DNA from 2 places in the Streptomyces sp. NBC_00286 genome. Region 2 is predicted to be linked to the other one. Evidence: predicted binding sites of a transcription regulator. Region 2 holds the regulator's gene; the other holds the start of a gene.
The links. The regulator HspR, encoded in region 2, represses chaperone genes until heat shock. The targets are predictions, from matches to a motif close to TTGAGNNNNNNNNNCTCAA.
Positions count from the first base shown of each region.

Region 1: lon (endopeptidase La) is a predicted target of HspR. The motif match lies at 1,737-1,755, and genes of this name have one in related genera.

Region 1 is NZ_CP108054.1:3,216,659-3,220,060, forward strand. It holds gene lon (endopeptidase La) at 1-1,714, opposite strand, end outside; gene OHT21_RS14415 (DinB family protein) at 1,874-2,473, shown strand; gene OHT21_RS14420 (M15 family metallopeptidase) at 2,532-3,191, shown strand; gene OHT21_RS14425 (HAD domain-containing protein) at 3,210-3,402, opposite strand, start outside.
Region 2 is NZ_CP108054.1:4,735,899-4,739,300, reverse strand. It holds gene grpE (nucleotide exchange factor GrpE) at 1-145, shown strand, start outside; gene dnaJ (molecular chaperone DnaJ) at 221-1,417, shown strand; gene OHT21_RS21590 (heat shock protein transcriptional repressor HspR) at 1,425-1,874, shown strand; gene OHT21_RS21585 (helix-turn-helix domain-containing protein) at 1,996-2,436, shown strand; gene OHT21_RS21580 (IS630 family transposase) at 2,433-3,116, shown strand.

The DNA.
Region 1 (3,402 bases), 1.5 Mb from region 2:
GTTCATGCTGAGCTGCGACCTTGCGAAGCAGCCGTGCGATCGCCCGCTCCAGGTTCCGTACACCCGCTTCCCGCGTGTACTCACCGGCGAGCTTGCGCAACGCGCTCTCGTCGAGGGTGACTTCGGCCTCTTCCAGCCCAGCCCGCTCCAACTGCCGCGGCAGCAGGTGGTCGCGGGCGATGACGACCTTCTCGTCCTCGGTGTAGCCGTCGAGCCGCACCAGCTCCATGCGGTCGAGCAGCGCCTCCGGAATGGCTTCCAGGACGTTGGCCGTGGCGAGGAACACCACGTCGCTCAGGTCGAGTTCGACCTCCAGGTAGTGGTCGCGGAAGGTGTGGTTCTGGGCGGGGTCGAGGACTTCGAGCAGGGCGGCGGCCGGGTCACCCCGGAAGTCGGAGCCGACCTTGTCGATCTCGTCCAGGAGCACGACCGGGTTCATGGACCCGGCCTCCTTGATGGCGCGGACGATACGACCGGGCAGCGCGCCCACGTACGTACGCCGGTGACCGCGGATCTCGGCCTCGTCGCGTACGCCGCCGAGGGCGACCCGTACGAACTTGCGCCCCATCGCGTGCGCGACGGACTCGCCGAGGCTGGTCTTGCCGACACCGGGCGGCCCGACGAGCGCGAGCACGGCACCGCCGCGGCGCCCGCCGACGACTCCCAGTCCCCGCTCCAGGCGCCGCTTGCGCACGGCCAGGTACTCGGTGATGCGCTCCTTCACGTCTTCAAGACCGGCGTGCTCGGCGTCGAGGATCGCTTGGGCGCCCTGGATGTCGTACTCGTCCTGCGTGCGTTCGTTCCAGGGCAGTTCGAGGACGGTGTCGAGCCAGGTCCGGATCCAGGAGCCCTCGGGCGACTGGTCGCTCGACCGCTCCAGCTTGTCGACCTCCTTGAGGGCCGCCTCGCGGACCTTCTCGGGCAGATCGGCGGCCTCGACGCGGGCCCGGTAGTCGTCGGACTCCTCGCCGTCCTGCTCACCGTTCAGCTCGCGCAACTCCTTGCGTACGGCCTCGAGTTGCCGCCGCAGCAGGAACTCGCGCTGCTGCTTGTCGACGCCTTCCTGTACGTCCTTGGCGATGGACTCGGCGACGTCCTGCTCGGCAAGGTGCTCGCGGAGCTGCTCGGTGGCGAGTTTCAGCCGGGCGACGGGGTCGGCGGTCTCGAGGAGCTCGACCTTCTGCGCGGTGGTCAGGAAGGGCGAGTACCCGGAGTTGTCGGCGAGGGCGGACACGTCGTCGATCGCCTGGACCCGGTCGACCACCTGCCAGGCGCCGCGCTTGCGCAGCCAGCTGGTGGCGAGGGCCTTGTACTCCTTGACGAGGTCGGCCACTTGGCCGGGCAGCGGATCGGGCACGCTCTCGTCGAGCCTCGCCCCCTCGACCCACAGCGCGGCGCCTGGCCCGGTGGTCCCGGCCCCGATCTTCACCCGCCCACGCCCGCGGATCAGCGCGCCCGGGTCGCCGTCGGCCAGCCTGCCGACCTGCTCGACGGTCCCGAGCACACCCGTACTCGCGTACGTCCCGTCGATCCGTGGAACAAGCAGCACCTTCGGCTTGCTTCCCCCACTGGACCGTGCGGCGGCCTGCGCGGCCTCCACCGCGGCTCGTACATCGGCATCGTTCAGGTCCAGGGGCACCACCATCCCGGGCAGCACGACCTCGTCGTCGAGCGGCAGCACGGGCAGGGTGAGCGGTGTGGACGTCGAAGTCATGGTCTCCCCTATGGCAGTCAAGTTGAGTTATGCAGACTCAATGCACAGGGGTTGCGGAATGTTCCCGCCACCAAGGGCCGTTCGCTGTCAGCGATCACAGACGGCTCAGCGGTCAACAAAGCCGGTGAACATTGATCACCCGAACGGCAGACTGACCCCATGACCGCACCGGACCCGGATCCCAAAGCCGACCTGCACTTCTACCTGCAGTCCGCCCGCGACGCCCTGCTGTGGAAGCTCGAAGGCCTCTCGGAGTACGACGCCCGCCGCCCCCTGACGCCGACCGGCACCAACATCCTGGGCCTGGTCAAACACGTGGCAACCATGGAGCTGGGCTACCTCGGCGACACCTTCGGACGACCGTCCGGCGAGCCGCTGCCCTGGATGGACGACGGTGCGGAAACCAACGCGGACATGTGGGCAACCGCCGACGAGTCACGCGAGTACATCGTGGGGCTCTACCGGCGGGCATGGGCCCACGCGGACGCCACGATCGACGCGCTGGCGCTGGACACGATCGGCAAGGTGCCGTGGTGGCCCGACGACAGGGACGAGGTGACGCTGCATCACGCCGTCGTGCGCATGATCGCCGAGACGCACCGGCACGCAGGTCACGCCGACATCGTCCGGGAACTCATAGACGGCATCGCGGGGATGAACAAGGGCAACGACGGCATGGCGCCGGGCGATGCGGCATGGTGGGAGAACTATCGAAGCCGGCTGGAGCGTACGGCTCGGGAAGCCGAACGGGACGCGTGACGTCGGATCAGGCAAAGGATTGGGCTGACGCCGCGAGTCGTTAGGCCATGATCGGTCCATGCCCGAGATCGTGTTGATGTCAGACCCGAAGATCGCAGCCATACCCGTGGTGGACTGCGACGAACCGCTCCTCGACGTCCGGCTCCACGAGCCGTTCCCCATAGACGTCGACGCTCGCAGAAATGATGCCTCAGGGGCCTTCGCTCACCTGCGGGAAGGCGTCCTGACCCGGCTCCTCGACGCACAAAAGCTGCTGCCGGACAGCATCCATCTGCTGTTCGTCGAGGGATACCGGCCACCCGCCTTGCAGCGTTCGTACTTCGAGGGATACGCCGACGAACTTCGGAGCAACAACCCCGACTGGACTCCGGAACAACTCCGCGCTGCCGCAAGCCGCTACGTGTCCCCTCCGGAGATCGCCCCGCACAGCGCCGGCGCCGCCGTCGACCTCACCCTCGTCACGGCCGCCGGCCAGGAACTCGACATGGGAACCCGAGTGAACGCCAGCCCGGAGGAGAGCGAAGGCGCCTGCTACACCGCCGCCCCCAACATCGGCCCGGAAGCGCGAGCCAACCGGCAGCTTCTCGTCGATGCGCTGACGGCGGCGGGCCTCGTCAACTACCCGACCGAGTGGTGGCATTGGTCCTACGGCGACCGCTACTGGGCACTTGCCACGGGCGCCGAGCACGCCGTCTACGGGCCACGGGAGCTTGCCTGAGGCGCCCGGGACCGTCCCTCACGCTGCGCGCAGCCACTCCTCGAGCACGGCGAAGTCCGTATCGATGAGGCCGATCGTGGAATCGACGCGGTGGAGAAGTGCCTGCCCTGGATGGTGCGTTGACACCCAGGCGCGATCGAGATCGGTCAACTCGTCGTCGACCCAGATGAACGGGCGTCCCGCCGCGGTCTCGACGAGGGCTCGGGTCTTC
Region 2 (3,402 bases):
TCGCTTCGGCGAGCGCACCATCCGCCCCGCGCGGGTGGCGGTCGCCGAGCCGCAGCCGGGCGCGCAGACCGTCAAGGCCGACGAGGCGGAATCCTCGCAGTCGCCGGCCGAGGACAAGGAGAACGGTGGCCCGGACGAGGGCTGACGTCGGCGCCGTACGGGGCGTACGAATGAACGTACGGACCGTACGGCGCGTGAGATGGAAGGAGGGACGTCGAGGATGAGCACCAAGGACTTCATCGAGAAGGACTACTACAAGGTCCTCGGCGTCCCCAAAGACGCCACCGAGGCCGAGATCAAGAAGGCGTACCGGAAGCTCGCTCGCGAGTACCACCCGGACGCCAACAAGGGGAACGACAAGGCCGAGGAGCGCTTCAAGGAGATCTCCGAGGCGAACGACATCCTCGGGGACCCCAAGAAGCGCAAGGAGTACGACGAGGCGCGCACCCTCTTCGGCAACGGCGGCTTCAGGCCGGGCCCCGGCGCGGGCGCCGGCGGCACGTTCAACTTCGACCTGGGCGACCTCTTCGGAGGCGCACCCGGCCAGGGCGGGGCGGGCGGCGCCGGCGGCGGATTCGGCGGCGGCCTCGGTGACGTCTTCGGGGGCCTGTTCAACCGGGGCGGCGCCACGGGCACCGGCACGCGTACGCAGCCCAGGCGCGGCCAGGACATCGAGTCCGAGGTCACGCTGAGTTTCACGGAGGCGGTGGACGGCGCGACCGTTCCGCTGCGGATGTCCTCCCAGTCACCCTGCAAGGCCTGTTCCGGCACCGGCGACGCGAACGGCACACCGCGCGTGTGCTCGACGTGCGTCGGCACGGGTCAGGTGGCGCGCGGTTCGGGCGGCGGTTTCTCGCTCACCGACCCGTGCCCCGACTGCAAGGGCCGCGGTCTGCTCGCGGAGACCCCCTGCGAGATCTGCAAGGGCAGCGGCCGCGCCAAGTCCTCGCGCACGATGCAGGTACGGATCCCCGCGGGCGTCAGCGACGGCCAGCGGATCCGGCTGCGCGGCAAGGGCGCTCCGGGCGAACGGGGCGGTCCTGCGGGCGACTTGTACGTCATCGTGCATGTGGGAGCCCACCCGGTCTTCGGCCGCAGGGGCGACAACCTCACGGTGACGGTGCCGGTGACGTTCGCCGAGGCGGCGCTGGGCGGGGAGGTCCGGGTGCCCACCCTGGGCGGGCCGCCGGTCACCCTGAAACTGCCGCCGGGCACGCCCAACGGGCGGACGATGCGCGCCCGCGGCAAGGGCGCGGTCCGTAAGGACGGCACCCGCGGGGACCTGCTGGTCACCGTCGAGGTCGTGGTCCCCAAGGATGTGTCGGGCAAGGCGCGTGACGCGCTCGAGGCGTACCGCGAGGCGACCGCGGGCGAGGATCCGCGGGCCGAGCTGTTCCAGGCGGCGAAGGGAGCATGAGGAGACCATGGATGGCCGTCGACGCAACCCGTACGAGCTGACCGAGGAAACCCCGGTGTACGTCATCTCGGTGGCGGCCCAGCTCTCCGGTCTGCACCCCCAGACCCTGCGCCAGTACGACCGCCTCGGCCTGGTCTCCCCCGACCGCACGGCCGGGCGGGGCCGGCGCTACTCGGCCCGCGACATCGAACTGCTGCGCACGGTCCAGCAGTTGTCGCAGGACGAGGGCATCAACCTGGCCGGCATCAAGCGCATCATCGAACTGGAGAACCAGGTCGCCGCGCTGCAGGCCCGCGTAGCGGAAATGCAGGCGGCCCTGGACGGCGCCGCCGCGGCGATGCAGCAGCGAGAGGCCGCGGTCCACGCCTCGTACCGCCGCGACCTGGTCCCGTACCAGGACGTCCAGCAGACGAGCGCGCTGGTGGTCTGGCGCCCGAAGCGCCAGCAGTCGGACTAGTAGACTGTCGCGACTAAGTGTCGTTCTGGTTGGTGGAGTTGGGGTCGGGCAGGCTTCGCTTGATGCTTCCGTTCGGCCGGGCAGGGGTGCCGTGTCCTCGCAGAAGAAGTATCCGGTTGTCTTGAGTGCCGAAGACCGTCGGGCGTTGGAGCGTGTGACGACGACGGGGGTCCGCAGCGCGTCGATGATCAGGCGGGCGCGGGTGCTGCTCGCGTTGGACACCTCGGCCGGCGAGGTCGCTCCGCGGGCGGTGATCGCGGAGCGGGTCGGGGTCTCGTGCGATTCGGTCCGCCTGATCTCGAAGCGGTACGCGGAGACCGGCGGCGATGTGTGGGCCACGGTCGGCCGGAAGGAACGCGCACTGCCGCCGGTGCCCTCCCCGGTGACCGGCGAGGTCGAGGCAAGGCTGATTGCGCTGGCCTGCTCGAAGCCGCCCAAAGGACACGCCCGCTGGTCGCTGCGCCTGCTGGAGAAGCACGTCGCGCTGGCCGAGGACATCCCGGATCTGGACCACTCCACGATCGGGCGGGTCTTAAAAAAACGGAACTGCGCCCTCACGTGAAGAAGTGCTGGACCATCCCGCCCGCTGCGAATGCGGCCTTCGCCGCGGCGATGGAGGATGTCCTGGCGGTCTACCACCGGCCCTTCGACCCGACGCGCCCGGTGGTGTGCATGGACGAGAAACCGTACCAGTTGCTCGGCCACGTCCGTGATCCGCTTCCCGCGCGGCCGGGCCGTGACCGCCGCGAGGACAACGAGTACGTCCGCTCGGGGACCTGCTCGATCTTCTGCTGGGTCGAGCCGCTGCGCGGATGGCGACGCGTGGACGCGCAGCCCCGCCGGACCAGGGTCGACTGGGCGCACCAGGTCGAGCACCTGCTGACCGTGGACTACCCCGACGCCGCCACGGTCGTGCTGGTGATGGACAACCTCAACACCCACACCACCGCCTCGCTCTACGAGGCGTTCGACCCGGCAAAGGCCTTCGCGCTGACCCAGCGCCTGGAGATCCACCACACCCCCAAACACGGGTCCTGGCTCAACATCGCCGAGATCGAGCTCTCCGCGCTCACCCGCCAGTGCCTGGACCGCCGCCTCGACGACCTCGCCGTACTCAACGCCGAACTTGCTGCCTGGCAGCAACAGACCAACAGCAACCAGCGCCAAGTCGACTGGCAGTTCACCACCGACGACGCACGCGTGAAACTACGCCACCTCTACCCAACCACACAGCGAAATTAAGCCGCGACAATCTACTAGGTCCTGTCTCTCCGATCTTCGCGGATCAGCGCGCGGCGTCTGGTGCGGTGCATCGGTGTGCGGCCGCATCGCCCTCGTACTGGACGTACTTGGGTGAGGCGGCCGTGCGGCGAGGTGCCGTGCCAGGCGTCGTGTGCCCGCGAAGATCGGGGAGACAGGGCCTAGGGGACCAGGGACAGCGCAACTGCCTTGACGGGCCCGGAGGTTGAACCTCCGGGCCCGTTCCCGTTCGCATGCTGCGATCATCTGTCCGACTACTGGAATCACT